Regions from separate parts of the Rhodococcus cercidiphylli genome, predicted to be linked through region 1. Evidence: predicted binding sites of a transcription regulator. Region 1 holds the regulator's gene; each other region holds the start of a gene.
The links. The regulator LexA, encoded in region 1, represses DNA repair genes until DNA is damaged. The targets are predictions, from matches to a motif close to CGAACANNTGTTCG.

Region 1 (7,627 bases):
GAGCGCAGCCTCAACATCGACTTCATCCTGGGTTACCTGGCGCAGCTTCTCCCCCGGCGTCCCGACCTCAAGATCGTCATCACCTCGGCGACGATCGACCCCGAACGGTTCGCCCAGCACTTCGCGCGGGACGGCGTGCCTGCCCCGATCATCGAGGTCTCCGGTCGCACGTTCCCGGTCGAGATGCGCTATCGGCCACTGACCGTCGACGCCGGGGACACCACGATCGATCTCGACCCCGTCGACGCGACCTGTCAGGCCGTCGACGAGCTGATGGCCGAGGGCGACGGCGACATTCTGGTGTTCCTGTCCGGTGAACGCGAGATTCGCGACACCGCCGACGCCCTGAACGATCGCAATCTCCGCAACACCGAGATCGTTCCTTTGTATGCGAGACTCTCTGCGGCCGAACAACACCGAGTGTTCTCCCCGCACTCGGGCCGACGCGTGGTGCTCTCGACGAACGTCGCGGAAACATCGCTGACGGTCCCCGGCATCCGCTACGTGGTCGACCCCGGTACCGCTCGAATCTCGCGATATTCGTTGCGCACCAAGGTGCAACGACTCCCCATCGAGCCGATCTCCCAGGCGTCGGCGCGGCAGCGGGCCGGCCGCTGTGGCCGCGTCGCCGACGGCATCTGCATCCGGCTGTATTCCGAAGAGGATTTCGAGTCGCGTTCACAGTTCACCGAGCCGGAGATACTGCGCACCAACCTGGCGTCGGTCATCCTGCAGATGACTGCACTCGGGCTGGGCAAGATCGACGCGTTCCCGTTCGTCGAACCGCCCGATCCGCGCAGTATCAGGGACGGAATCGGACTGCTCGAGGAACTCGGGGCGCTGAAGCCGGCCACCAAGGACGGCACTGCAGAGCTGACCCCGATCGGCCGGGAACTCTCGGCACTGCCGGTCGATCCTCGGATGGCTCGGATGCTCGTCGAGGCCAACGGCAACGGCTCTCTTCGCGACGCGTTGGTGGTCGTGGCGGCCCTGTCGATTCAGGACGTTCGCGAGCGGCCCGCCGAGCATCAGCAGGCAGCGGACGAGAAGCATGCACGCTTCGCAGTCGAGAACTCCGACTTCCTGGCGTACGTGAAACTGTGGACATATCTGCGCGAGCAGCGAAACGAATTGTCCTCCAACCAGTTCCGACGCATGTGCCGAACAGAGTTCCTGCACTACCTACGTATTCGTGAGTGGCAGGATCTGCACGGCCAACTGCGTCAGATCACCCGCGGGCTCGGGTGGACGGTGCCCGACGCCGATTCCACCGAGACCGCCCTGCATCAGTCGCTGCTGTCCGGACTGCTCTCGCACGTCGGGCTCAGGGAGGGGGACAAACGCGAGTTCCTCGGCGCGCGCGGAGCTCACTTCGCGATCTTCCCGGGTTCGGGTCTGTTCAAGAAGCCCCCGCGGTGGGTCATGGCCGCCGAACTGGTCGAGACCGGACGCCTGTGGGGCCGCATGGCCGCCCGCATCGAACCGGAATGGGCCGAGCGACTCGCACCGCACCTGGTCAAGCGGACGTACTCGGAACCGCATTGGTCGATCAAGCGTGAATCCGCGATGGCCTACGAGCGGGTGACGCTGTACGGCATTCCGTTGGTGACGCAACGTCCGGTGAACTATCACCGTATCGACCCCGAGGCGTCCCGAGAGCTGTTCATCAGACATGCGCTGGTAGAGGGCGAATGGAAGACCCAGCACGCGTTCTTCCACAAGAACAGGGCGCTGCTCGACGACGTGGGTGAACTCGAACATCGCGCCCGACGGCGCGACATCGTCGTCGACGACGACGCTCTGTTCGACTTCTACGACGCCCGTATCGCCCCGGAGGCGGTCTCGGCACGACACTTCGACACCTGGTGGAAGAAGGCCCGCAGGCAGGATCCGGCCCTGCTCGACTTCACCACCGACACGGTCGTCAACTCCGACGCGGCCTCGGTACTGACCGGCGCGTATCCCGACGCATGGCGACAGGGCGAGATCCAGTTTCCGCTGACCTACCAGTTCGAGCCGGGCACGGCGGCCGACGGAGTCACCGCACGAATTCCGATCGCTCTGCTCGCTCAGGTACAGCCGGTGGGCTTCGACTGGCTGGTCCCTGGGATGCGCGGCGAGTTGGTGGCCGCACTGATCAAGACGCTTCCGAAAGCGTTGCGCCGCAATGTCGTGCCGGCCCCCGACTTCGCAGCCGCGGCATTGGCGGTCATGCGGCCCCGCGCCGAAACGTTGGTGACGGCATTGGCCCGTGAGCTCTCGCGGGCGGCCCAGTGCCACATCACGGCGAAGGACTTCGATGTTGCGGCACTCCCCGAGCACCTGAGAATGACGTTCGCGGCCGTCGACCCGTCCGGAAAGGTGTTGGGCAGCAACAAGGATCTGACCGCTCTGCGTACCGGTTTGTCCGGTGAGGTCGGCCGCCAGGTGGCCAGCGCGGTGGGCGACGCCGAGCGTGCGCCCTCGCTGGCGTGGACCTCGAGCACGCTGGGACGGTTGGAGTCGACCGTCACCCGAGATGTGGGAGGCCAGAAGGTCACCGGCTATCCGGCTTTGGTGCCGGAAGGACCGGGCGTGGCGGTTCGAGTCCTGAGCACCCCTGCTCAGCAGCGGGCAGCGATGCGTTCCGGAACCAGGGCTCTGCTGCTGTCGACTGCGCCGAAGGGCACCAAAGCACTGTTGGCCGGATTACCGACGGCGGAACGGCTTGCCCTCGGCCAGAATCCGTACGGCGGAGTCGATGCACTGCTCGAGGAATGCCGGGTTCTCGCGGTCGAGGAAGCAATGGACGCGCACGGTGGACCGGTACGAGATCCCGAGGCTTTCGACAAGCTCAGGGCGCTCGTGCACGCGGAGGTCCCGCAGCGTACCGCCGCGGTCCTCGCCCTGGTTCGTCCTGTGCTGACCGCTGCCCTGGCTTTGTCGGCGCAACTGCAATCAGCCTCGGGTGAGCCGGCAGACGATGTTCGGGAGCAGCTCGACGGCTTGATCTTTCGCGGATTCGTCACCGAGTTCGGTTCTCGCAGATTGGCGGACCTGCCGCGCTATCTCGCGGCGGCGACGAAGCGGTTGGCCACTCTGCCGAGCAGCGCAGGCCGTGACGCGGCGGCGATGGATGTACTCGATCGGGTGTACGCGTCGTACGGACGACTGCTGGATTCGCTTCCGGAGAGCAGAAAGAACAGTTCCGGGGTGCAGGAGTTGTTCTGGATGATCGAGGAGCTGCGCGTGGGACTGTTCGCCCAAGGGATTCGTACGGCGTATCCGGTCTCCGAGAAGCGTATCGAGAAGGCGATCTCGGACCAGAGCCGCTGACGGGCGGAACTGTCAGTCGATGTCGGCGGACTCGCGGTGCTTACGCAGTTCGTGGATTTCCTTCTCGAAGTCCTCGGCCGAACTGAACGAGCGGTACACGGAAGCGAAGCGCAGGTACGCCACTTCGTCCAGATCACGGAGCGGACCGAGAATGGCCAATCCCACCTCGTTGCTGGGGATCTCCGCTGATCCCGCTGCACGGATTGCGTCCTCGACCTGCTGTGCCAGCAGGTTGAGCGCATCGTTGTCGACATCTCTGCCCTGGCACGCGCGTCGAACTCCCTTGACGACCTTCTCGCGGCTGAACGGCTCGGTCACGCCGCTGCGCTTCACGACTGCAAGCACTGCTGCCTCGACGGTCGTGAAACGACGACCGCACTCCGGGCAGGAGCGACGCCGCCGGATTGCCTGTCCCTCGTCCATCTCACGCGAGTCGACCACGCGTGAGTCGGGATGCCTGCAGAACGGGCAATGCATGAGGGACCCTCCGTCGTAGCCGATGCTCCGACGACGAGCACGCACATCGGGGCAGTCCACCGAGGATACTCAGCCTTCTCGAACCCGACGGGGGCGGTGGTCATCTGCCGGTCGTGTACTCGACGAGAGCTCCGTCGTGCACTTCGACCACACCGGCCGGCTGCACACCTGCATCGGGTGCGACGGCTCGCAGGTTCGCGATGCCGATCAGACCACCGGCCACGACGACCACTGCGAGCATCCACAACACCAGCGATCGCAGTCGAACCGGCTGGCTCGCGAAGTGCGCGGAGGTCGCGTCGAACTCGCGATCGGCCTCCTCACGATCGGTGACGTCGGTCCACGACGGGTCGAGGACCGGAACGCACGGTGCGCTCTGCGTACGGGGCACCGTGGTGACACCGTGCATCCCGAGGGGACTCCGCAGAACGGGACGGGCCCGGCGACGACGCTCGACGACGGTCGACCGGGCACGGACACCGGCGGCGGTGGGGCGATCGGTGATGATGGTCATCGGAACCTCGACTTCGCTCGTTGGATCGATTGTTCGATCAGGCGTTCGATGGACGCTTGTTCGAAGTTCTATCACGAGCCTCCGACAAAGTCTGCAGAAAACGCGACACGAGTCGAACAGATGTTTGATTCAACAGCTGATACACGCTAGATTCGTGTCAGAAACCACACGCCACACGAGTCGACACCATCAACTCCAGTCCGCGCAGACCTACCCCGCAGACCGGATCCCAGGACACCAGCAGGAGGCCGACAGCATGAAGGACGAGACCTCGACGAGGTCGACCACGCGTTCCACGACGACGGGTTCCAGGACGACCGGAGCCAAGGCCACCGCCACCAAGGCCGCAGCAGGAAAGTCGGCTGCGGAACCCACGTCAAAGGCCATGGAGGTCGGCACCGACATCAGTGCGGGTCTGACCGAGCGGCAGCGGAAGGTACTCGAGGTCATTCGCGCGTCGGTCACCGAGCGCGGCTACCCGCCCAGCATCCGCGAGATCGGCGATGCGGTCGGTCTGACATCGACCTCTTCCGTTGCTCACCAGCTGCGCACCCTCGAGCGCAAGGGCTTCCTCCGGCGCGACGCCAACCGTCCCCGTGCCGTCGACGTCCGGGGTCTCGACGAGGTGCAGGCCGACCAGGCTGCCGCCGCGGTCGACGGTTCGCCCGCGTCCGAGGAACAGGATCGGTTGCCGACCCCGACGTTCGTGCCGGTGCTGGGCCGGATCGCCGCCGGCGGTCCGATCCTGGCCGAAGAGGCCGTCGAGGACGTGTTCCCGCTCCCCCGCGAGCTGGTCGGTCAGGGCTCTCTGTTTCTGCTGAAAGTGGTCGGCGAGTCGATGATCGACGCGGCCATCTGCGACGGCGACTGGGTGGTGGTTCGTCAGCAGTCCGTGGCCGACAACGGTGACATCGTCGCTGCGATGATCGACGGGGAGGCCACCGTCAAGACGTTCAAGCGGTCCAAGGGCGAGGTGTGGCTGCTGCCGCACAATCCGCTGTTCGAGCCCATTCCGGGCAACAACGCCGCGATCCTCGGCAAGGTCGTGACCGTGATGCGCAAGCTGTAGAGATCGTCACGGCAGTGACATGCGAAGGGCCGCAGCACATGTGCTGCGGCCCTTCGCGTTCTTCGGATCAGCGGATCACAGATTCAATCCGCGGCCGATGATCTCCTTCATGATCTCGGTGGTGCCGCCGTAGATGGTCTGCACACGGGAGTCCATGTACGCCTTGGCGATCGGGTATTCCTTCATGTAGCCGTAGCCACCGTGCAACTGCAGGCACCGGTCGATCAGTTTGACCTGGTTCTCGGTGGTCCACCATTTCGCCATGGCAGCTTCTTGGACGGTCAGCTTGTCTTCGTTGAGCAGTTCGATGAACTTGTCCACCATGATGCGGGTGGCGGTGGTCTCGGTGGCCAACTCCGCCAACACGAATCGGGTGTTCTGGAACTTGCCGATCGACTTTCCGAAGGCCTTACGGTCGCGGCAGTACTGGATCGTCATCTCGAGCGCGGATTCCATCGCGGCGGCCGCGACGACGGCGATCGACAGGCGTTCCTGGGGCAGATTCTGCATGAGGTAGATGAAGCCCATGCCTTCCTCGCCCAGCAGGTTGGCGGCGGGCACGCGCACGTCGGTGAAGCTGAGTTCGGCGGTGTCCTGAGCCTTCATGCCGATCTTGTCGAGGTTGCGGCCGCGCTCGAATCCGGGCATGTCGCGTTCGACGACCAGCAGGCTGAAGCCCTGTGCGCCCTTCTCGGGGTCGGTGCAGGCCACGACGATGATCAGGTCGGCGTTGATTCCGTTGGTGATGAACGTCTTCGAGCCGTTGAGCACCCAGTCGTCGCCGTCACGGACAGCCTTGGTCTTGATGCCCTGCAGGTCGCTTCCGGTGCCGGGCTCGGTCATCGCGATCGCGGTGATCAGTTCGCCGGAGCAGAATCCGGGGAGCCAGCGCTGCTTCTGCTCGTCGTTGGCAAGGTCGATGAAATACGGCGCGACGACGTCGTTGTGCAGGGTGAAGCCGATACCGCTGTATCCGCCGCGGGTGGTTTCCTCGGTGACGATGGCGTTGTAGCGGAAGTCCTTGACTCCGCCGCCACCGAATTCCTCGGGCGCTGCCGTTCCGAGGAAGCCCTGCTTACCGGCCTCGACCCAGACGTCGCGGTCGACGATGTTCTGCTCTTCCCACTTCGCATGGTTCGGCGCTACGTGCTGATCGAGAAATTTCCGGTACGACTCCCGGAACAACTCGTGCTCGGGCTCGAAAAGTGTGCGTTCCACGCAGATCTCCTTGTTCGGTGCATACCGACATCGACCTGTGAACGGTGTCATTCGCGGTCGTCGGTACGACTGACATCACGCTCCAACAGTACGTTCGGGACGTCACGGAGGTCGATGACCAAAACGCGCGCGATTCGTGACCGACCCCGCTACCGTGCGCGTTTGCCCGCCCTTCTCGCGAGCGCCGAGACGATCGGGTACCCGAGAAGGATGCCGACGGAACCCCACGCGATACCGCCGAGCTCGACCGATCCGACGGACAGCGTCAGGTCACCGATTCCGGCGACGAGCGCTGCAGCGACGACCATGAGATTGACCGGATCGGTGAAGTCGACCTTGGCGTCGGTCCAGATGCGTACGCCCAGCAGCCCGATGAGGCCGTACAGAACCAGGGTTGCGCCGCCGATGACCCCGTCGGGCACGGTGAAGATCAGTGCACCGAACTTGGGCGAGAACGCGAGCACCGTCGCGGTGATCGATGCGACCCAGTACGCGGCGGTCGAGTAGACACGAGTGGCCGCCATGACGCCGATGTTCTCCGCGTAGGTGGTGGTTCCCGAACCGCCGCCCGCTCCGGCCAGCGTGGTCGCCAGCCCGTCGGCGATCAAGGCGTCGCCGGCCACATCGTCGAGGTTCTTGCCGGTCATCGCGGCGACGGCTTTGACGTGCCCCACGTTCTCGGCGACCAGGACGATCACCACCGGCAGCGCCACGAGGATCACCGACAGCTCGAACGACGGTCCACGAAACTCGGGCAGACCGATCCAGCTCGCAGCGCTCAATGCGTCGAGCCGCGGTTGCGCGATCCCTCCGGTGACTGCGGCGAACACCCAACCCACGACGACGCCGAGCAGGATTCCCAGTCGCCCGATCAGGCCAGGTCCTACCGCTGTCGCCAACAGAATCGCGACCAGGGTGATGGCTGCGATCAGCGGCTGTGCCTCGAACGACGTGGTGGCGGCCGGTGCCAGGTTCAGCCCGATGAGTACCACGACGGCACCGGTCACGACGGGCGGCATCGCCGCGTCGAGTAC
Region 2 (7,627 bases), on a different contig from region 1:
AACACCAGTGAGGCGAAACTCTGCGAATGGCTTTCGGGGAAGCCGAAATTGGCGAATGCAGACAGCTTTTCGTAGATTCGGTCTGCCGCCGCGCCGGTGATGCCGTGAAGATCGCGCATCCCGTCGTAGAACCGCCCACGCAGCAGTTCCATCTTCTCCGGTGATCGCTTCGACCCCATCGCACGGCGCAGTTGATCGGCGTCGGCGGCACTGAAGCCGGCGACGTCGATGGCCATCTGCATCAGCTGTTCCTGGAACAGCGGCACTCCGAGTGTTCGATCGAGTGCCTTCTTCAGCGACGGATGCTCGAAGATCACCGGCTCGAGTCCGTTGCGGCGCTTGATGTACGGGTGCACCGAACCACCCTGGATCGGACCGGGACGGATCAGCGCGACCTCGACCACCAGATCGTAGAAGTTCCGCGGCTTGAGCCGCGGCAGAGTGGCCATCTGCGCGCGAGACTCGACCTGGAACACCCCGACCGAATCGGCTCGCTGGAGCATCTCGTACACCGCAGGCTCGGACAGGTCGATCGAGGCGAGTTCGATATTGATGCCCTTGTGCTCGGCGATCAGGTCCATCATGTAGTGCAGCGCCGAGAGCATGCCGAGCCCGAGCATGTCGAACTTCACCAAACCCACTGCGGCACAGTCGTCCTTGTCCCACTGGAGCACACTGCGATTCTCCATCGTCGCCCATTCCACCGGGCAGACGTCCGCGATCGGCCGATCGCAGATCACCATGCCACCGGAGTGAATGCCGAGGTGCCGCGGGAAGCCCTCGACCTGCCGCGCGAGTTCGAGAACCGATTCGGGAATACCGTCGCCCTCCTGATCACCGATTCCGGACCAGCGGGTGATCTGCTTGCTCCATGCGTCCTGCTGCCCTTGTGAGAAGCCCAGCGCACGGGCCATGTCTCGCACGGACGACTTGCCGCGGTAGGTGATGACGTTGGCCACCTGAGCGGCATGAGTGCGGCCGTACTTGGCGTAGACGTGTTGGATCGCCTCTTCTCGACGATCGGATTCGATGTCGATGTCGATGTCCGGTGGCCCGTCGCGCTCGGGTGCGAGGAACCGCTCGAACAGCAGCTTGTTCGCCACCGGGTCGACGTTGGTGATGCCGATCGCGAAGCAGACAGCCGAGTTGGCCGCCGAACCTCTTCCCTGACAGAGGATGTCGTGTGTCTTGCAGAAGTGGACGATGTCGTGGACCACCAGGAAATAGCCGGGGAATTCGAGCCTCTCGATGATGTCGAGCTCGTACTCCAGCTGCGAATAGGCCGCCGGGTTCGCCGACTGCGAGCCGTACCGACGGGCGGCCCCCTCGAACGTGAGTCGACGCAGATAGCTGATCTCGGTGTACCCGTCGGGCACCTCGAAGGGCGGGAGGCGTGGCGCGATCAGCTTCAGATCGAACGAACACTCACGACCGAGCTCGACGGCACCGCGCACCGCGCCCGGATAGTGCTCGAACAGTTCCGCCATCTCCGCTCCGGACCGTAGATGTCCGCCGCCGGTCGGTGCCAACCAACCGGCAGCCTCGTCCAAACTGCTCCGAGCGCGCACAGCGGCCATCGCCATGGCCAATCTCCTGCTGCGCGGACTGGCGTAGTGCGCGGCCGTGGTCGCGATCGTCGGAAGACCGTACTTTCGAGCCAGCATCGCCAGCGCATCGTTGCGCTCGTCGTCGTCGGCAATTCCGTGCCGGGTGAGTTCGACGGTGACGCGATCGGCCCCGAAGCGGTCGACGAGAGTGCGCAGCGCGGACTCGGCCGCCTCCGGACCACCGCGCGAGAGCGCCTGCCGAACATGACCCTTTCGGCAACCGGTGAGAATCTGCCAGTGCCCGCCCGCCGATTCGGTGAGTTCGTCGATGTCGTACTGCGGCTTGCCTTTGACTCCGCCGGCCAGGTGTGCGGCCGCGATCCGACGCGAGAGCCGGCGATACCCCTCCTGGCCGCGAGCGAGCACCAGTAGATGAGTGCCGTCGGGATCGGTCTCCCCGGCTCGGGATCGATGCGTGTCCAGTGAGAGTTCGGCACCGAACACGGTTCCGATGCCGAGAGCTCTGGCTGCCTCGGCGAAGCGCACGACCCCGTAGAAACCGTCGTGATCGGTGATGGCGATGGACTCGAGGCCCAGGCGTACCGCCTCCTCGACCATCTCCTCGGGCTGCGAGGCACCGTCGAGAAAGCTGAACGCCGAGTGCGCATGCAATTCTGCATACGGCGTCGTGGACAGCACGGGCTTGTCGATGGTGCGGTCGTAGACGTCCCTCTTTCGCGACCAAGCCGGGCTGTCGCCGCCGTCGCCCTCGGCCGCCGGCTTGGGACGTCCGGACAGGACGCGCTCCATCTCCGACCACGTGGGTGGTCCGTCGTTCCATCCCATCGAGCCCTCCCCTCACCGCATCGCCGTTGTATCGAACACTTGTTCTAATGAGAGCACGGGGGTCCGACACGATCAACTACAGTCGAGTCGCCACTGACCCCTTCCACAGAGCCGGAGCACCGTCGTGACCCGTTGGGCCTCGTTCGTCGTATCGCACAAACGATGGGTGCTGGCTGTCGTCGTCGCCGTCGTCACAGTCGGCGGGGTGTTGGGACTGAGCGTCTTCTCGAAACTGAGTGAGGGCGGCTACGCAGACGCCGGCAGCGAATCGTCCGAGGTGGCACGGCTCCTACAGGGCATCGGCCAACCGACTCCCGACATCGTGGCGATCTACACCGCACCCGAGGGCGAGACGATCGACGACATCGGCCCCCGAGTGCAAGCGACGATCGACGAGTTCACGAGTCGATACACCCTCGGCAACGTCAACTCGTACTGGACCGCAGACCCGGTCAGCAGAGAATTTCTGATCTCGAAAGACAGAACCAAGGCCTTGGCGACGGTGTCCCTCGGGGCGAACTCGGGCGTCACGTTCAACACCTTCGGCGACCTGCCGCCCCAGCTCGAAGTACCCGGCATCGAATCGCAGTTCGCCGGCGCGTCGGTGGTCGGGGTATCGCTCAGCGAAACCCTCGAACGCGACCTCGTCCGCTCCGAGATCATCGCTGTTCCCATCACATTGCTGCTGCTGATATTCATCTTCGGCGGCGTCGTCGCCGCAGCGGTCCCGGTGTTCGTCGGCATCCTCAGCGTGCTCAGTTCACTGGCCATCCTGCGGGTGCTCACCGAGTTCACCGAAGTCAGCTCGTTCTCCATCAATGTCGCGTCGCTACTGGGGCTCGGCCTTGCCATCGACTACGGACTGTTCATCGTCAGCAGATTCCGCGAGGAACTACGCGGCGGGTCGACGCCGTTCGACGCGACCGTCCGCACGGTGTCCACCGCAGGCAAGACCGTCGTCTTCTCCGGACTGCTGCTGATCTGCGCATTCGCGGGCATGCTCGTCTTCCCGCAGGCGGTGATCCGATCCCTCGGGTTCGGGGCCATGGCGGCGGTGGCGAGCGCGGCCGTCCTGTCCCTGACGGTGATTCCGGCACTGCTCGCGATTCTCGGCCCCCGCATCAACTCCTGGACGTGGTCGCGTACCGCGTCCGATCGCAGCGATGCACGGGCACACAAGTTCTGGGGCGGCGTCGTCACCCGCGTGATGAAGCATCCGGGAATCGTCGCGGCCGTCATCGTCGCCGGGTTGCTGATCATCGCCACCCCGATCCTGAAAGTCTCACTCGGCGAGGTCGACTACACGGCGCTGCCGAAGGACAATCCTGCGCGCATGGCGTTCGAGACGCTCGGCACCGACTTCGAATCCACCGGCGAGGGTGCCACCGTGGTTCTTCGCGGCCTGGACGGCGTCAAGCCTCAGGGCGCACCCATCGCATCCCTCACCTCGGCTGTGGAATCCACACCGGGTATCGCTCGCGCCGAATTCCTGGGCTCCAAAGACGATTTCGTGACACTTCAGGCGTCCTACAGCGAGCCGACCGGCGGCCTGACCGAGGCCGAATCTCAATCCGAGGCAGTGTCTGCACTGCGCTCGATTGCCCCTCCCGACGGCACCGAGATCCTCGTCGGCGGTGGACGAGCCAACGTCGACGACGGCAATGCTGCAATCGCAAAGTGGCTACCGGTGATGATCGCCATCATGGTCGTCTCGACGCTGGTGTTGCTGTTCCTCGCGTTCGGCTCGATCGTGCTGCCCGTCAAGGCCGTACTGATGGCCGGACTGAGCCTGGGCGCAACCTTCGGCGCACTCACGTGGGTGTTCCAAGAGGGCCACGGAGCCTCCCTGCTCGGCGTCACCCCAGGACCGCTCGAGTCGACGTTCGTCGTTCTCATCCTCGCGGTCATCTTCGGCTTGTCGACCGACTACGAGGTGTTCCTGATGTCGCGCATGGTCGAGGCCCGCGCGGCGGGAGCGACTACCGAGGAAGCGGTGATCTTCGGTGCCCAACGCACCGGACGCATCGTCACTGCGGCGGCGTTGATTCTGATCGTCGTCACCGGTGCCTTCACCATCTCGGGTCTGTCGATCATGAAGTTCCTCGGCGTCGGAGTCATTCTGGCTCTGATCATCGACGCGACGATCATCCGTATGTTGCTGGTTCCGTCCTTGGTCAAACTCATGGGCGAGGCCAATTGGTGGGCACCCGCCTGGATGAAGAAAGTGCACGAAAAAGCCGGTATCGGGCACTAGCACCGGAACTTACTTCGGAGTAGGGTCGGCTCGCATGGCGAACTTCATCGTAACCGGCGGTACCGGGTTTCTCGGGAAGAACGTGCTGCCCCGATTGCTCGACCGCGATGCACTCGCGGCAATCCACGTGCTGGTGCGTCCGAGTTCGGTGGCGCGGCTCGAGCGACTGGCACAGCACCTCGACGGCGGCGACCGAATTCACCCGCTGGTCGGCGACCTCACCGAGCCGGCGCTCGGACTCCGAGACGTGCCTTCCGACATCGACCACATCCTCCATCTCGGAGCCGTCTACGATCTGACCGCGGGCGACGAGCAGACCCCGACCAACGTCGCCGGAACGGCCTCGGTGATTCGTCTCGCCGAGAAGACGGGGGCTCGCCTGCACCACATCTCGTCGATCGCCGTCGCGGGCGATCACCGAGGAACGTTCTCGGAGAACGACTTCGACCTCGGTCAAGCCTTTCCGACGGCATATCACCGCACCAAATTCGAGTCCGAGAAGCTGGTGCGAGACAGCGCTGTGGACTGGCGGGTCTACCGGCCCGCCGCGATCATCGGCCACTCGGAGACCGGTGCGATCGACAAAGTGGACGGCCCGTACTACTTCTTCCCGTTCTTCGCCGAACTTGCCAAGCTGCCTTCTGCCATACCGATCACGGTGCCGAAGATGGGCTCCACCAACCTCGTTCCGGTCGATTACGTCGCCGACGCCATCGTCGAGCTCGTACATCGAAACACTTCTTCCGGCAGCGTGTTCCATCTGGTGAACACGAGTCCGCAATCCATGGCCGAGGTGTATTCCGCATTTTCGTCGGCAGCCGGATCGCGAGCGAAGATCGTCGACGTACCGGGTGCACTGGTCGCTCCGGTCGTCTCCCCCAAGTACCGAGCCGTACGCAAGCAACGCGACGCCGCCCTCCGTGATCTCGGCGTACCTCCGGTGATGCTCGAGCACTTGACCCTGCCCACGGTGTTCGAGTCGGCAGCGACACAGAAAGCATTGCAGGGCAGCTCGATTGCACCGCCTCCACTGCGCACGTACGCCGATCGCGTGTGGACCTACTGGCGGGAGAACTTCGACCCCAAGCGCAATCGCCGAAACGATCCGCGCGGGCCACTGTTCGGTCGTCACATCATCATCACCGGCGGCTCCTCCGGCATCGGCCGGGCCAGTGCCGAGGCGGCCGCACGCAAGGGCGCAGTGGTCATTCTTCTCGCACGCGGGCAGGATCAACTCGACGAAGTGGTCGAAAGAATTCGCGAATCAGGTGGCACTGCATACGGTTACCCGTGCGACGTGACCGACAGCGAGTCGGTCGAGCACACCGTGAAAACCGTTCTGAGCGAACACGGTCATGTCGACATGCTGGTCAACAATGCCGGGCGATCCATCCGCCGCTCGCTCTATCGGTCCACCGATCGGTTGCACGATTACGAGCGCACCATGGCCGTCAACTACTTCGGGGCAATTCGGTTGGTGCTGGCGCTGCTGCCACACATGCGTGAACGTCAGTTCGGGCACGTGGTCAACATCTCCAGCGCTGCCGTCCTGGGACACCCCCCACGGTTCTCCGCCTATGTCGCCAGCAAGGCAGCGCTCGACGGGTTCACCGATGTTGCTGCGGCAGAAACACTCTCGGACGGAATCACGTACACCACGATCCACATGCCGCTGGTGGACACTCCGATGATCACCCCGACGGGCGACAAGAACGTCGGCCCGGTGTTCTCACCGGAGAAGGCCGCGGCCATGGTGATCCGCGCATTGAGCGACAAGCCCAAACGCATCGATACGCCGCTGGGAACGCTCGGACAGTTCGGAGCCATCTTCGCCCCCAAGGGCAAGGACCGCACGATGCACCAGCACTACCGCACGTTCGCCGAATCCGCGGCTGCCAAAGGAGAAGCGCAGGTACCCCTCGAGGACGGAAAGGTGCCCTACCGAGTCCGGCCCTACGATCCGAAAGCTCCGAGCGCTCGCATCGGCAAAGTGATCCGTCGCGCCGGCAGATTGGTACCCGGCACCAGCTGGTGACCGGCGGGGTCAGCGCAGCAGTGCCTTTCCCCAGACACGCAGGAATCCCTGACTCAGGTGTGTCAGAGTGCCGATGGCCAGCACCCATTTGACGGTGCTGACCACGGTGGTGGCGCGAACGACGGTGTCGGTGATCTGTTCGCGGTTGTCCACCAGAATCAGTCCGACGATGTTCTCGATGTAGTCGCCGGCGGCAGAGGCCACGGGTGCGACGGCCAATGCAGTCGTCGCCGCAGGGCTCAGCGGCGTCTTGTCCGCCAGGCTCCTCGCGCCGGCACGCAATGCAACGGCGTAGATCGCCGGATGGACGAAATCGGGCAGATAGTGGCTGCGGAACCGGGCGATCTCGGTCTCGTCCATGCTCGCCAGGATCTGCCGATAACGCTCGGCGGACCACGCCGTCTGCACGGCAAGCACCTTCGGAGCTGCTGGGCCGAGCAGTCGGGCGATGTTGGCCTGGGATACGACGAACAGTGCCGACCAGCCCAGCATCCTGCGATCCAGCGCACTCGGTGTCATGTCCGAAGACACTAGTGCGTCAGAAACGGGAGGACGGTGGCCTCGAACGCCGAGTAGCCGTCACGATGAATGCTGTGTCCGGTGCGAAACGCCTCGACGCGGCAGGTCGAGATCTCGGAGACCATCGCGTCCAGTCGTTCCGGATCGACCATGCCGCCGGGACCGCCGCGAAGCACCAACGTCGGAGCAGCGATGTCGGCCAACGACTCCCACCACTGCGGATTCGGCCGACGGAACTGGTCGAGAGCAGTGGCGGTCATCGAGCGATCGAAGGCGAGTACCGCGCGGGGATGCAGAACGACGCTGCTCGCTGCGTGCCAGAGCTCGGTGATCGACGGCATCTTGCCGGTCAGCGTCGGCGGAGCGTCCCCCGGCCTGATCGGTATCGGGAGCTCTTCGAGTACCAGACGCCGAACGAGCTCCGGG
Region 3 (7,627 bases), on a different contig from region 1:
TTACGTCGTTCCCACCGGAGTTCGTATCGCCGACGCCGACCGCGTTCGTCTCGGCGCGCACCTGGCCAGCGGGACGACGGTCATGCACGAGGGCTTCGTCAACTTCAACGCCGGCACGCTCGGCAACTCGATGGTCGAGGGACGCATCTCCGCGGGTGTCGTGGTGGGCGACGGCTCCGACGTGGGTGGCGGTGCGTCGATCATGGGCACACTCTCCGGTGGCGGCAAGAACGTCATCTCCGTCGGTAACAGCTGCCTGTTGGGCGCAAACTCCGGGCTCGGCATCTCGCTCGGTGACGACTGCGTCGTCGAGGCCGGGCTCTACATCACCGCCGGCACGAAAGTGAGCGGTCCGGATGGGACAGTGGTGAAGGCTGCCACGTTGTCCGGCAAGTCGAACCTGCTGTTCCGTCGCAACTCACTGTCGGGTGCTGTCGAGGTGGTGCCGTGGAAGGGCACCGGTGTCGAACTGAACGCGGCATTGCACGCCAACGACTAGCCGCTCCACTCGAATCGGCCTGTCGAACAATCTCATCCAGCCCCGCACCGTGTTCTCGGTGCGGGGCTGGAGTCTTTCCTGACGCTCACGCGATGTGGGGGCCTGCTCGGGCGTGGGATGGCCTGGGTTGCCGGTAGGGGTCGACGGTTGCCGGCGGTACGAACCAGGGGTGGTTGTCGGTGCCGATGAACACTTCCCAATCGGAGTGGTGCATGAGGCGGTGGTGGAACCCGCACAGCAGAACCAGGTTGTTCATGTCGGTGGGGCCGCCGTCGCCCCAGTGCCAGATGTGGTGTCCTTCGGTCCAGGCGGCGGGTTTTCCGCAGCCGGGGAAGGCGCAGCCGTGATCGCGGGCGGTGAGAGCTCTGCGTTGTTTCGCGGTGACGGTACGGGCGGTGCGGGCGAGGTTCAACGGGTTGCCGTTCTCGTCCATCACGATCGCGGTCAGGACACAATCACACGCCAACTGGCGGGAGGTGTTGCGGGAGAGCGGCCCCATCCACGGCAGCCACCCCACCGAGGTGCCGTCGCCGAACAAGTCCCGATACGCGCCACGATCAGCTGCGACTCCGCCTTCACCGCGACCGCCATTGCCGTTTTCGTTGTCCGGTTCGGTGGCTGCGTCAGTGTCGATGGGGCCACCGGTGTTGATGTCGACGGGATCGGCTGTGTCGGTGTCGGATTCTGTTGCTGCGCGTGAGGTTTCGTCGTCGGTGATGTCGTCTTCGCCTCCGCAGTTCTGGAGGTCGGTGAGGTCCTGTAACCGGATGTGCAGGTTCAGGTGCGGGCGCTCTCCGCCTTCGATGGGCCGATCGCTCGAGGCGAGGTAGTGGTCGAGGATGTGTCCGAAGGCGTCGGCTCTGCGCTTGGCGGGGCTGCGGTCGTCTGTGATTTTGAGTGTCCCGGTGCCGTCGGCGGCGGGGTGGGGTTCGGTCAACGGGGAGAGGGCAGTGAGCAGTTTCTCGCCGGTGACAGCATCGAAGTCTCCTTTGAGCACCAGCCGCCCGTTGAGGGTTGTGGAGGCGAAGAGTTCGTTGCGGTCGGTGTTCTCGGCGGGTGGTTTCTTGGTGCCGAAGCTGTCTTCGAGTCTGGTGATCGCTGCTCGGATCCGGCCGGTGCGTGCGTCGGGTCCTGTCGCAGATTTGATCAAGGCGGCGCGGGCCATATTGCGACCCTCTTCCGGGAGATCCTTCGGTGGGGTTTCGGCGAAGGTGAGGATCAGGGCGGCGTGATCGACGGACATGACACCGGTGTTCACGGCGTCGGCGATGTCGGGAAACGCAGCCATGCCGCGGGCGAGGGCGACGATCTTGGTGGCCTTGGACGGTGAGAGCAGGGTGGTGGAGGTCAGCCATCCGGCGGGTCCGGGGAAGCCCAGTTTCTCCCGTGAGACGCGGGTGTCGATCTCGGCGACGAGAGCGATCCGCCTGGCCTCGAGCAACTGGATTCGGTGGGAGACCGCGGCGGCGTCGGCGAGGAGTTCACTCTCGCTCAGTTGCCAGATCTCCGTGGTCATGAAAGCAAGTGTATCGAACAGGTGTTCTATGTACAACCATAGTGCAATCGAAAACTATTGCCCTGCATAAGGATTCGAGAATCAAAATTGCCGGTGGCGTGTGATAGGAGCCGACTCATTCTTCACGATTCGCGGTCGAACACCACAGTTCCTTGGTGGTAGAGAATCTTCCAAGCATCGTTACTTCGCTGCCACACCGTGACCCTGCGGGTGAGCCGGTCGTCGAGCAGCAGGGTGTACGTCAGCAGGAAGGTCTCGGGTGCAACTTCCCGTAACTCGAACCCGCTGGCCTCCCAGTCGGCGTCGAACCGGCCTTCCGTCGCGATCGATATCGGAGGCTCGGACCAGCGTCAGCCGATGGTCCCCAGCGACGCCAGAGTCTTCACCACTGCGCGTGCAGCCTCGGCACCCTTCTTCTCCAGGTGCGCGGTGAAGAAGGCTGTGTGGTCGGCGTGTTCGTGGAAGTGGTGTGGCGTCAGCACCACCGAGAACACCGGCACGTCGGTGTCCAACTGCACTCGCATCAGGCCGTCGATGACCGCTGTTTCGACGAAATCGTGTCGGTAGATTCCGCCGTCGACCACCAGCGCAGCGGCGACGATTGCGACGTACTTGCCCGTCTTGGCCAACCGCTGTGCATGCAGTGGGATCTCGAAGGCCCCTGGCACCTCGAACACGTCGAGCGTCGTCTCGGCCTGTCCGAGCTTCTCCAGTTCGGCGGCGAATCCCACTCGCGCACGATCGACGATGTCCAGGTGCCAGCTGGCGTGGACGAAGGCAATGGATCCGGCGAGTGGAGTGGTCATGGGTGCGATGCTAGCGGTATCGCTCGTCGAGCAAGTCGAGTGTCGGGCCATCGAATTCACCGGCGAAATACTTCTGCAACACTTCGCCGAATACGGACGGACCCTTGGTAGCTTCGGCGAAAAGCGTCATGGACGAATGCAGCTTCAGGTTGTCGGGATAACCGAAGATCTCGTCGACCGTCCGCCCCTCGACAGCCACCACAAGCCGGGCCGCCTTCTTCAGGCGAGGACCCAGTACTTCGTGGGACAGGTACAGCTCCGCCTCGGTCAGATCGGCGATGCCGAAGTGTTGGGCGGTCGCACTGCGCCCCAGTCCTGCCAACTGTGGGAACACGAACCACATCCAGTGCGTCTGCTTTCGTCCGGCTTTCAGTTCCTTCGTCACCGCGGTCCAGACGGGGTCCTGAGCATCGACGAAGCGCTGCAGGTCGTATTCGGTCATGTCGTTCAACTTAGGTGAACCCGCGCAGCAGCGTGTCCACGGTGGCGTCGAGCAGATCCTCGGTCGGGACGCCGTCGAGCAGGTCGCCGGTGGCCAGCATCGCGAGCCCGTGCACGCTCGCGAACGCGACGCGCGCGAGTATCTCGGGTGGAGCCTCGGTGATCACACCGGCTGCGATGGCCTCGCTGAGCAATGTCTCGGTGGCGGTCATACTTTCGTGCGCAACGCTTTTCAGCTTCTCACTGGCGTCGGGGTGATGCTTGGTGCTGTACATGACATCCAGCAACTCCGGGTGTTCGACGGCGAATCCGAGGTAGGCACGGGCGACGCCACGGAACCTGGCCATCAGCTCACCGGGTCCCGTTGCCGCTGCGACCATCCGGCGGTTCAATTCCTCGAAACCGTGCAGCGCCAATGCATCCAGCAACGCTTGCTTGTCACGGAAGTGGCGCGCCGGGGCACCGTGACTGACTCCGACGTCTCTGGCCAGCTGCCGAAGCGACAACGCGTCGACCCCGCCGTGCGCGATGCTCCGTTCGGCCTCGTCGAGCAACACCGCACGCAGGTCGCCATGGTGGTAGCGCTGCGTTGCCATGACCTCACCCTAGGCGATGTTGGCGTTGACAACAATGCTGACACTGCCTACATTGGCAGCCGTGACTTCCACAACGCTCATCACCGGAGCAAGTTCGGGCCTCGGCGAGGAATTCGCCACCCGCTTCGCCGCACGCGGCGAGAACGTCGTCCTCGTGGCGCGACGCGCAGATCGGTTGAACACCCTGGCGCGGCGCATCGAAACCGATCACGGGGTGACGGCCACCGTCGTAGCCATGGATCTGGGCGTCCCCGGCATCGGCGAAACCCTTCGAACCACATTGGCGGACAAGGGAATCACCCCCACCACCCTGATCAACAACGCAGGCTTCGGCACGCACGGGAAGTTCGCCGACGAGGACCCCGCACGCGTCGCCGCCGAGATCGCACTGAACGTAAGCGCCCTGGTCGATCTGACGCTCGCCTTTCTGCCGGGCCTCACCGGCGCACTGATCAACGTCGCGAGTACCGCCGCGTACCAACCCACACCCAACATGGCCGTCTACGGCGCAACAAAGGCATTCGTCCTGAACTTCACCGAAGCGCTTGCCTTCGAGCACCGCGCCTCGCCGCTGAAGATTCTCGCGCTCTCCCCCGGCCCTACCCGCACCGAGTTCTTCGACGTCGTCGGATCCGAGGACGCCGCGGTGGGCAACTTCCAGACCTCCGAGCAAGTGGTCGCGACGGCTCTGCGCGCGTTGGACTCTCGCCGCACCCCCGCCAGCATCGTGTCCGGCCTGTCCAACAAGATCAGCGCCGGCAGTGTCCGTTTGGCTCCACGTGCACTGGCCACCGTGATCAGTGGTCGCCTACTGAAGGCGTGAACCTCTAACCGCGGGTACGACGCGAATCGATCACTCCCGTATCGAATCCGGCCAGGTGCAATCCCCCGTGGAATCGGGCGTGTTCGATCTTCAGGCACCGATCCATGACGACGTTCAATCCCGCTGCCTCGCCGTCATGGGCCACCTGCTCGTGCCACAGCCCCAATTGAAGCCAGATCGTCTTCGCCTGCGCTGCAATGGTTTCCGAAAGCACTTCAGGAAGGTCGTCGTACTTGCGGAACACGTCGACCAGATCCGGCGGCTTCGGTAGGTCGGCGAGTGTGGGGTAGACCGTCGTTCCTTCGATGTCGGTGACCGTCGGGTTCACCAGAAAGATCTCGTAGTTGCTCGTCGACGAGAGGTATCGGTTGACGAAGTAGCTTGCCCGCGAGGGATTCTTGGACGCTCCGACGATCGCCACCGTCTTGGTCTCCCGCAGAATGCGCTGCCGTTCCTGGGCGGACGGGCCCTGCCAGGTGCGTTCGCTCATGACCGCGCCCTTCCTGTTGCCAGTGTCAGGGCCTGATCCAGGTCCCACAGAATGTCCTCGACATCTTCGAGGCCGACGCTGATCCGAATCAACTCCGGATCAACACCTGCTCCGCGGAGTTGCTCGTCGGTCAGTTGTCGGTGCGTGGTGCTGCCCGGGTGGATCACGAGGGTGCGCACGTCACCGATGTTGGCGACGTGGCTGGCGACCTGGACGCTTTCGACGAACGCCTGTCCGGTCTCGCGGCCACCGTCGATTCCGAAAGCGAACACCGCACCGGGACCGGTGGGGAGGTACTTCGCTGCTCGGTCGTGGTGTGGGTGACTGTGCAGCCCGGCCCATCTCACGTACTCGATCCGGGGATCTGCCTCGAGCCACTCGGCGACCACCCGAGCATTGGCGACGTGCGCGTCCATGCGTTGCGGCAGCGTCTCCACTCCCTGGATCAACGTGAATGCCGATTGCGGTGCCAGTGCGCCGCCGATGTCGCGCAACTGCTCGCTGCGCAGCTTGGTCAGAAATCCGTACTCGCCGAAATTTCCCCACCACGACAGACCGCCGTACGAATCCACCGGGGCCGTCATCTGCGGGAATTTGCCCGAGCCCCAATCGAATCGCCCGGATTCGACCACCACTCCCCCGAGCGTCGATCCGTGACCGCCGAGGAACTTGGTGGCCGAGTGGATCACGATGTCGGCACCGAATTCGATGGGCCGGCTCAGCCACGGCGTCGCCATCGTCGCGTCGATCACCAACGGAATTCCGTGATCGTGCGCTACGGCGGCAAGACCCTCGAGGTCGGCGATCTCCCCCGACGGATTGCCGATGATCTCCGCGTAGATCAGCTTGGTCGAATCCGTCACCGCTGCTGCGTAATCCGCAGGATCGGTACCGGGAACGAACGTGGTCTCGACGCCGAAGCGACGTAGCGTGACGTCGAGCTGGGTCACCGTGCCGCCGTAGAGCCCGGCCGCGGCAACGATGTGGTCGCCGGTGCCGGCAAGCGCAGCGAACACTGCGAACTCGGCCGCCAACCCACTGGCGAACGCCACCGCCCCGATGCCGCCTTCGAGGCTCGCGATGCGCTCCTCGAAGGCGGCGACCGTGGGGTTGCCGATACGGCTGTAGACGTTGCCGTACTTCTGCAGAGCGAACAGATCGCCTGCGTCCGCGGAATTCTCGAACACGTAGCTGGCCGTCTGATAGATGGGCACAGCACGCGAACCGGTGGAAGGATCTGGTCTCGCTCCGGCGTGAATTGCTCTGGTACGCAGGCCGAATGTCCGTTCGCTCATGACATCAGGCCGTTTCGAGAACGGTGTGAATCGGGGTGGGATTGCGCGTCAGATCCAGCACGGGGCAGTGATCGTCGACGGCCTTCTGCAGCTCCTCGTACCGCTCCCGGCTCTCCGGACCGGTGACGGTCACGACGACGCGCACCTCACCGAATCCGGGACGAACGTTGTCGTCGAAACCGAAGAATCCGCGAACGTCGAGGTCACCCTCGGCCTTGGCCTTGATGTCGTCGACGACGATACCGAGCTTCTCGGCCCAGACGCGGTAGGTGACCACCTGGCAGGACAGCAGCGAAGCCAGGTAGTACTCGACCGGGTTGGCGGCCTTGTTCTCACCGCCGAGGGCGGGCGGCTCGTCGACCTCGACGCTGAACTTGCCGAGGGTGACGGTGCTGGCGACGGCGTCGTGCGCGGTGGCGGAGGCACGGAACACCGCGTGGGCGTTCTTCGCGTCGGCCTGCACGGCATCGTCGGTGGCAGCGATGACGCCGCCGATGTGGGACACAGAAGTGGTCATGGAAAATTCCTGTTCGGTTCGAGGGTTGCCGGAACGACCCGAGGAGCGCGAAATGCTCGTCGGGGATGGGTTCGATCGACAGCTACGAACAGGAAGAAGTGCAGACGAGACCGAAGTCGATGGTGCGACGACGCACGAGCCTTCTGGCTGCGTCGGTCACGTGTGTCTCGGTCACGATGCCGACAATAGCTTACGAGAACTGATCCGCGCCGACATCGGTCTCGTCGTCGGTGATCGCCGCGACGATACGTGCTGCCACCGCATCCGGCGTCAGACCCTGCGGTAGTTTCGGTGCCTGCCCGGCGATCGGCCGCGTCGCAAGCCCCGTCTCGGTGTGCGGCGGACGCACGTCGACGATCCTGATCTTCGACTTCCGCGCTTCTGTACGAACACTTTTCAGCAGCGCGCTCACCGCTGCCTTGCTCGCCGAATAGGCGCCCATGTTCGGCATCGGCTTGTCGGCCACGACGGCACTGATGTTGAGCACGAACCCGCCCTGATCCAGCGTGGTCAATGCTTCTCGAAGCACACGCAGCGGTGCCAGATAGTTCAGCAGCAGCAATTCGTCGACGGTGTCGTCGTCCACCTCGGTCACCGGCCCGAACGCCACAACGCCTGCGGCGATGACGATTCCGTCCAACCCG
Region 4 (7,627 bases), on a different contig from region 1:
GAATCGAGAGTTGAACACGGAGACCGCGGCCGACGCTGTCGCGAGGACGCTTGCCGTCGCCGTTGTGCGCGCGAGCAGGCGGGCTCTCACACAGACGTTCTGTCGGTGGAGCTTCCGGAGTCGGTGTTGCGCGACCCGCGGCCCCGTAGCGGTGGGTTGCGCGACACCCAGGCCATGGCCCCGACGATGGCCGCGACGCCGACGGTCACGCCGCCCACGATGCCGGCCCAGCCGGCGAAGCTGCGGGTGTTGGGATCGGGATAGTTGACCTCGGCGCGCAGCGAGGTGACCTCGCCCGCAGGCAACTTCCACGAGATCGAGTTGTCGCTCTCGCGGGTGCCGTTGGTGGTGCCGATGCGGGCCGGGAACGCGATGGTGAACTGTACGTCCGAGCCCTGCACCGGAACGGAGGACAGATCGGCGTTGCCTGCCAGAGTGACGGTGTCACCCGAGCGCTGCAGCGTCAGCTGGAACGATCCGGCCGCGTTCTGGAAGATCGAGCCGAGGGTCTGCACGTCGCCGAACGACAGATCGTCGAAGATGGCCTGCGACCCGACGTATCCGTCCTGGTTGTACGGCTCGACGCGAACCTTGTCCTCGATCGAGGAGGGCACCACCAGTTCCGGGCCGGTGTCGGAGTCCGATGTCGGCACGCTGGCAGCCACGATCTGACCCGCGACGCGGTCGTTGGCCGACACGCCCATCGTGACCTGCACACGCAGACAACCGGCCAGCATCGGCGCGACCAGCAGCGCCAGCGCGACCACCGAGAGAACACGGCGGCGGTGGGTTCGATGAGATGTTCGCGATGTCGACTGCACAGCGACATCGTGCCAGGACATCGAGGTGATGTCAGTCGGCAGGGGTTGTCAGCGAGGCGTGTCGGTACCGGAGCGATCGACGGCCGCACGCGGTCCGGCCCCGAGTGGTCGGTCGCGACGGGCAATCCACAACAGGGGGATGCCGACGAGGCCCATGACGACGAACCCGTACACCGCCGAGTATCGGAGTTCCGGACCGTCGAGGAACACCGCGTGCGCGAGCGCCGACCCCAGCCACGTCCACAGGAACAACCCGATGGGCACCGCGTCGTCGGATGGTTGTGGGCGACCGACGGCGCGGTCGAGCGATTCCATCACCGCAGCCATCAGGGTGGCCACCACCAGCCAGCCGAGGTAGTTGGTGAGCGGAATCGACGGCACCCCGGGCAGTCCGGCGGATCCGGCGGTCCAGGTCCACTGTCCGTCGGTGACCATCTGTGGATCGAGATACAGGTCCCAACCGACCATTCCCACCGCGACCGCCACGATTCGGAGGGCGGTGGCGCGTACCTGCGTCGTATCGAGACGGCGAACGACGAAGGTCACTGCACACCAGATCGGGTAGAACCCGGCCGTCCACGCCAGGGGAACCACGACAGGCACCTCGAACAGGCTCGGGCCCAATCGATTCTGCGCGTAGAAGTATTCGCCGAACGGGATGCCGGTTGCCGTGCCGACGAGTTCGGACGCGAATCCGGTACCTGCGGTCACGACGACGAGAATGGTGGCCCACACGACGCCGCGATTGAGTGCCGCGTGCAGGATCGACGCAAGCGCGAGCAGGGCCACCACCGCCACCGTCACCACGTCTCTGGTCGATCCCGACACCAAGGGGTAGAGGATCTGGCAGCCCACGGCAGCGGCAGCCACGACGATCGGCGCAACCTTCATACCCGTTTCCTTCCGAAGAACGTGCGACGGCGGGCGGCGCGGGCGTCGGCGATCGCGATCCGCGCCGCCGAGCGACCACTGGCCGCTGTGACCCCTCCGCCGGGATGGGTCGATGCGCCGGTGAGATAGAGCCCGTCTGCACCGGGGACCCGATGTCCGGCCAGTTGAGGATGAGGTCGCCACATCATCATCTGGTCCAACGACATGTCCAGGTGCATGATGTTGCCTCCGACCAGACCGAGCTCCCGCTCGATGTCGGGCGGCGACTGAACGAACCGATCCAGCACCGATCCCGCGAAACCGGGTGCGTATCGGTCCAATTCGGCCACGATCCGATCCGCCTCGTACTCGGCCAACGATCGCTCGCCGGGAACATCCGATCGCCACTGTCTGCCGTCGGCGAGGGTGTGGGGATGCCACTGCGACCACAGAGAGATCTGGTGCTGTCCCGGCGGCGCGATGGTGGGATCGAGCGCGCTGAAGGACATCCCCAGCACAGCCGGGGTGGGCGGCAGATCGCCCGCCAGCGCGTGCCCGTGTGCCAACCGCAGTTGGCTGCGGTCGCGTACCAGCAGCGCCAGACCGTGGGTGCCGTCCTCGATCCGGTCCGCGCTCGGGAACGCCGGAAGGGCGTCGGTGGCCAGTCTGACCGCGGTACCGATCCCGGGCCCCACCCGAATGGTGCTGCGCCACCGCGCGAGCTGCGCCGAATCGTGGCCGCCGGCGGCCAGCAGGTCGAGGGTGGTCACGATGTGGCAACCGGCCACGACGATGCGGCTGTCGACCTCCCGTCCCGACGCGGTCCTGGTGGTCCAGCCGTGTGGGCGGCGTACGAGCGAGGTCACGGCGTCGCCGAGCGTCAGTACGGCACCGTCGCGCTGTAGCCGAGAGATCATCGCCTCGGTCAGCGCGCCGCTACCGCCGACGGCGCGGCCCGGCGGAAGGGTGTGCATGAGGGCAGCGAAGCCGACCATCGGTGCGGTACCCGGCTCGGACATCGGCGGACCCGACTGTGCGCCGAACCACGCGAGTGCGGCCTTGAGGCGTTCGCTCGAGAACATCTCGTCCAGCAGGGAATCGCCGGTGGCGAGGAATTCCCGCGAGAGCATGCTGCCGCCGTCGGGCGCGCCGAGGCCCCAGAAGGATCGGAGCAGTTTCGCCCCGGTTGGTGGTCCGCCGAACGCACGCATGGTGCGTTCGCTGCGGGGACCCCAGACGGAGACGAAGGTGCGGTAGGCGCGTGCGTCGGCTGTGCCGCAGGCAGCGGCGATGGAGTCGCAGGTTCGGTCGAGATCGCGGTGGAACACGATGCCGCGTTCGTCGGTGCCGACGGCCCCAGGCGCGAACGCCCAGGGATCGCAGTCGATGTAGCGCAGACCGAAGTCGGCGAGTCCGAGCTCCTCGATGATGCCGGTGTGACGAATCATGATGTGCGCCGACGAACCACGGTCCACACGGTGGCCGGGAAAGCGTTCCACCGTCGATACCGCGCCACCGGCGACGGAGTCGCGCTCGAGAACCTCGACCGACATGCCGGCGTCGGTCAGGTAACAGGCAGAGGTCAGGGCATTGTGGCCGGAGCCCACCACCACAGCATCGATCACACCTTCAGGCTACTGGCCCGTCGAGAGGCAACCGGCGGCCCAGGACCGCGAAGGGGCGTCGGTCACCGGCGAACGTGAAGTCGCGTAGTACGTCCGCGAAGCCGAGCCGCCGGTACAACCGCCAGGCTCGATTGTCCTCCTCCGAGACCTCGGGTGTGGACAACATCACGTTCTGCGCGGAAACGCCGTCGAGCAGACGGCTGCACAGTCGTCCGCCGAGGCCGTGCCCCTGAGCGCTCGGCAGGACGTGCAACTCGGTGAGCTCGAAGTAGTCGTCGAGCGTGGCCTCGACGTTCTGTGGGGAATGCCCCGTGCGTCGCAAACCGTCGCGAACCTGTTGATGCCACCACTGGTGCGCGGCACCGTTGTAGCCGTATGCGACGGCGACCAGGGAATCGGGTTGTGTCGGGTCGGTGTTCGGGAGCAGTGCACCGACTGCTCGCCAGCCCGGCCGGTGCAGATGTTCGCTCCACATCGGTGCTCTGCTCTGTTCGGTTCCACGCGGATAGCCCATGGCCTCGACGTAGATGGACAGTGCCTCGAACAGCCGCTGGCGGAATTCCGGGGGCGTCAGATCGACCAGGTACGGCGTTGTCTGCGCATCGGTGACGACTGTTCTCAACCTTTCTTCGGAAACTTGTCGGTGGGCACAGCTATATTGAATGTGTCGAACGGGTGTTCGACAATCGGGGCCGAGTGCGCCGGTGGTTCCGGCTCGGATCCTCGAGTCGGATTCTCCGGAGTTCGACTGTAAGGCTTCGCCACGGTTCCGGCCGCGCCAGGTGCGCGCCGGAGATTCGAACTGGAGGTGTTCGAGTATGACGATCACGAAGGCATTCGATGCCGGAGTGCGGTCGCCGGTGTCGCGTCAGGCTCAGGTTCTGTTGGGTCGAGCGGATGCTCTGCTGTCCGAGTCCATCGGGGAGAGCAATGCCGGAGATCGATTTCTCGGCAGCTACGCCGCCGCACTGAAAGGCGCGGCAGCGGTGCTCGCGTCGTTGCCGAACTCGATCGGAGCGCGTCCTCGTTCACGCAGTGCGTGGGTGTTGATGGCGAAGGCGGCACCGGACCTCGCTGTCTGGGCCGACTACTTCGCGTCCTTCTCGGCCACCCGGGCTGCAGTCGAGGCCGGTGCGTCGAGCACGATCGACGATCTCGACGCCGACGATTTCCAGCGGCACGTCGGTCGTTTTCTGAACTCCGTCGAGGATCGACTCGGCGGGCAGGGGCGTTTCGCGTCCGTCGACCCGATGACCGCACCCTTGTCGGCGTAGCTCACACAGCTGGACGTCAGGCGACAATCGCCACGTCATGCGGTGTTCGCACGGAGTTTTCGGGACGTGCGTCTCGAAAACTTCGGTGTTTCTCAGGAACACATCGACCGAGTAGGTGGTAAGCGGCCGATTCAGCTCGTATCATCGACAACAGGTAGCCGCCAAGGTCAGCTTCCCGTCGTTTCGTAACCGAAATGACCTTCAATATCTGTGCAGGGGGAGGTACCGTGCCACTCTCCGAGCACGAGCAGCGCATGCTCGATCAGATCGAGAGCGCTCTCTACGCCGAGGATCCCAAATTCGCGTCTCATGTGAGGGGCGGTCGCGTACGCGCGGCGTCGAGCAGGAGGCGCTTTCAGGCTGCCGCGCTGTTCGTAGTGGGACTCGTGTTGCTCGTCGCCGGTGTTGCATTGTCGACGAACAGTTTGGCTTTTCTCGTCGTCAGTCTCATCGGCTTTTTGTTGATGTTCGGTGCCGGGGCACTGTTCCTGTTCGGCGGTTCCAGCAAGGGAGCCGCAGCGTCGCAGGACGAAAGCAGCACAGCCAACGATGCTGCCGAGACGTCCGGGCGTTCTACCGGGCAGAAATCGAAGGGTGGTCGCAAGGGCGGCAGCTTCACCTCTCGCATGGAAGATCGGTTCCGTAAGAGGTTCGAGCAGGACTGAATCGACCGGGTTCCATCGAACCGACTCGTCTCCACAACTTCACGCGTCGACGTAGAACAGCATCTCACCCTCGGGTGAGGTGCTGTTGTCGTTTTCTGCCCGCGAACAGACGCCGCAGAATTGCCTGCAGCCCTCCGCTCCGCGTCGAGGGCCGGCTCGAACACTCCCGCGCACGGGAATTCTGGGATCCCTCCCCGACACTCCCCACTTTCACCCACATTCCCCACTTCTCCCCACCGAGGCCCCACTGAAGGGCAGAGATCTGCGTCCATCCGCCACACCCGACGTCGAGGTGCTGGTCAGGCGGCTTCAGTGACGGACCCGAGGGCTGTCGCTCCCGAATCGAACCGGCGATATCACCCGCGGCATCGCTGCCGATGCCGCCGATCTTGTGCATGCTGAGCTGCATGAATGTCACTTTCGCCAAAGTTTTCCGGCTTCGGATGGTTCGAAGTGGGGGAGAGTGGGGTAAAGTGGTCCGCAGCGGAGAGTCGAGGCTGGAGGTGGCGAGTGTTTCTCGGTACCTACACGCCGAAGCTCGACGACAAGGGTCGACTCACGTTGCCGGCCAAGTTTCGGGACGCGCTTGCAGGAGGGGTCATGGTGAGCAAGGGGCAGGATTTCAGCCTCGCTGTCTACACCGCGGCCGATTTCGCAGAGCGCTCTCGGAAATTGACGGCGGCTTCTCGTGCCAACCCCAAAGCCCGTGCTTACGTTCGCCAGTTCTTCTCGGGAACCGACGAACAGCGGCCGGACGGACAGGGTCGAATCACCATCAGTCCCGAGCATCGCCGGTACGCGGGGCTCGAACGAAACTGCGTGGTGATCGGTTCGATGGACTTCATCGAGATCTGGAACGACGAAGCGTGGGCGCGCTACTCCGCTGAGAACGAACAGGATTTCTCCGACGCTTTCGACGAGTCCCTCGGAGGGATCTTGTAGCCCGAACCAGGTCGCCTGCGAGTGCAGCGAGGCCTCTGCCCGATCAGAACCCTGACGTTCTTCCCCAACGCCAGGTTTCGCAGATCAGGACCCTGACGTTCTTCCCCAACGCCAGGTTCCCTATCGGACAGGGACCTCGATGCATTCGCGTCGGCTTCGGTGGGCGACCCGCACGGCCCGGACCCGGGCGAGAAGTACGTACGCGCGACCGGGAGGAACCATGACGGAGGGCACCGGACCGGACGACATCGAGTCGTCCGCCGACCGAACCCACCGTCGATCCGCCGGCCCGCTCCACGTTCCGGTTCGACTCGAACGAGCCGACGAACTGCTCGGACCCGCACTCGGCTCCACCGGCGGTACTCGCGTCATGATCGACGCAACGCTCGGCCTCGGCGGTCACGCCGAGCATTTCCTGCGGACCTGTCCGCACCTGCACCTCATCGGACTCGACCGGGATCCCGATGCGCTCGAGCTGGCCGGAGCCCGCTTGGCTCCATTCACCGATCGAATCACGTTGGTGCACACGACCTACGACGGCATCGCCGAAGCCCTCGACGAGGCCGGTCTGCCTGCTGTCGGCTCCGTTCACGCGATTCTGTTCGACCTCGGAGTGTCGTCCATGCAGTTGGACGAGTCCGATCGCGGATTCGCCTACTCCGTGGACGCCCCACTCGACATGCGAATGAATCCGACCGTGGGAATCACCGCCGCAGACGTCCTCAACACGTACTCGCACGGCGACATCGCACGGGTCCTCAGCACGTACGGCGAGGAACGGTTCGCCGGCAAGATCGCTTCCGCTGTACTGCGACGCCGAGAGCACACGCCCTTCACCACGAGTGGCCCGTTGGTCGAATTGCTCTATGCCGCAATTCCGGCCGCGACCCGGCGCACCGGCGGACACCCTGCCAAGCGCACCTTCCAGGCACTTCGCATCGAGGTCAACGGTGAACTGGATTCGTTGAAGGCGGCGGTACCTGCCGGGCTCGACGCGTTGGCTGTCGGCGGCCGGGTCGTCTTCATGTCGTATCAATCGCTCGAAGACCGAGTCGTCAAGCAGGAGTTGGCACCTCGGATCAAGTCCCGCAGTCCCGAGGGGCTGCCGGTCGAGCTTCCAGGAATGGGTCCGGAGTTCCGGCTCCTGACCAGAGGTGCCGAGCGTGCCTCGGATTCAGAAATAGACGACAACCCACGTTCGGCTCCGGTGAGATTGCGCGCCGCCGAACGGATTGCAAGGAGAGCGGAATGACGGTTCCAGGCACAACCGTTGGAACACAACGCAATCGGGTTCCAGCACCGAGGAACAGGGTCGCTCCGCAGGCTCCACTCTCGCGACCCGAACGTACGAGCAAGGGTGGTGGACGATCAGGCGCTGCACTTCGCGCATACGAGCGCAGGCAGCAGCGTGCGTCGATCCATACCTCGGA

Region 2: the regulator LexA is predicted to act here: its motif matches at 2,426-2,439, upstream of R3P95_RS03980 (error-prone DNA polymerase).
Region 3: the regulator LexA is predicted to act here: its motif matches at 2,030-2,043, upstream of R3P95_RS12675 (HNH endonuclease signature motif containing protein).
Region 4: the regulator LexA is predicted to act here: its motif matches at 3,985-3,998, upstream of R3P95_RS13930 (SAV_6107 family HEPN domain-containing protein).

The regions. Positions count from the first base shown of each region.
Region 1 is NZ_JAWLKE010000001.1:478,686-486,312, reverse strand. Features, by position in the region: gene hrpA (ATP-dependent RNA helicase HrpA) at 1-3,315, shown strand, start outside; gene nrdR (transcriptional regulator NrdR) at 3,328-3,792, opposite strand; gene R3P95_RS02325 (hypothetical protein) at 3,893-4,306, opposite strand; gene lexA (transcriptional repressor LexA) at 4,692-5,375, shown strand; gene R3P95_RS02315 (acyl-CoA dehydrogenase family protein) at 5,451-6,593, opposite strand; gene R3P95_RS02310 (uracil-xanthine permease family protein) at 6,743-7,627, opposite strand, start outside.
Region 2 is NZ_JAWLKE010000002.1:46,812-54,438, forward strand. Features, by position in the region: gene R3P95_RS03980 (error-prone DNA polymerase) at 1-2,393, opposite strand, end outside; gene R3P95_RS03985 (MMPL family transporter) at 2,518-4,647, shown strand; gene R3P95_RS03990 (SDR family oxidoreductase) at 4,682-6,682, shown strand; gene R3P95_RS03995 (hypothetical protein) at 6,692-7,201, opposite strand; gene R3P95_RS04000 (alpha/beta fold hydrolase) at 7,213-7,627, opposite strand, start outside.
Region 3 is NZ_JAWLKE010000004.1:447,704-455,330, reverse strand. Features, by position in the region: gene dapD (2,3,4,5-tetrahydropyridine-2,6-dicarboxylate N-succinyltransferase) at 1-499, shown strand, start outside; gene R3P95_RS12675 (HNH endonuclease signature motif containing protein) at 585-2,015, opposite strand; gene R3P95_RS12670 (6,7-dimethyl-8-ribityllumazine synthase) at 2,366-2,821, opposite strand; gene R3P95_RS12665 (DUF1810 domain-containing protein) at 2,832-3,263, opposite strand; gene R3P95_RS12660 (TetR/AcrR family transcriptional regulator) at 3,274-3,858, opposite strand; gene R3P95_RS12655 (SDR family NAD(P)-dependent oxidoreductase) at 3,875-4,681, shown strand; gene R3P95_RS12650 (CoA-binding protein) at 4,686-5,171, opposite strand; gene R3P95_RS12645 (O-acetylhomoserine aminocarboxypropyltransferase/cysteine synthase family protein) at 5,168-6,466, opposite strand; gene R3P95_RS12640 (OsmC family protein) at 6,471-6,983, opposite strand; gene R3P95_RS12635 (SDR family NAD(P)-dependent oxidoreductase) at 7,174-7,627, opposite strand, start outside.
Region 4 is NZ_JAWLKE010000005.1:153,467-161,093, reverse strand. Features, by position in the region: gene R3P95_RS13955 (glycosyltransferase) at 1-90, opposite strand, end outside; gene R3P95_RS13950 (LppM family (lipo)protein) at 87-842, opposite strand; gene R3P95_RS13945 (carotenoid biosynthesis protein) at 870-1,712, opposite strand; gene R3P95_RS13940 (phytoene desaturase family protein) at 1,709-3,316, opposite strand; gene R3P95_RS13935 (GNAT family N-acetyltransferase) at 3,321-3,938, opposite strand; gene R3P95_RS13930 (SAV_6107 family HEPN domain-containing protein) at 4,135-4,590, shown strand; gene R3P95_RS13925 (DUF3040 domain-containing protein) at 4,818-5,255, shown strand; gene mraZ (division/cell wall cluster transcriptional repressor MraZ) at 5,766-6,197, shown strand; gene rsmH (16S rRNA (cytosine(1402)-N(4))-methyltransferase RsmH) at 6,418-7,449, shown strand; gene R3P95_RS13910 (hypothetical protein) at 7,446-7,627, shown strand, end outside.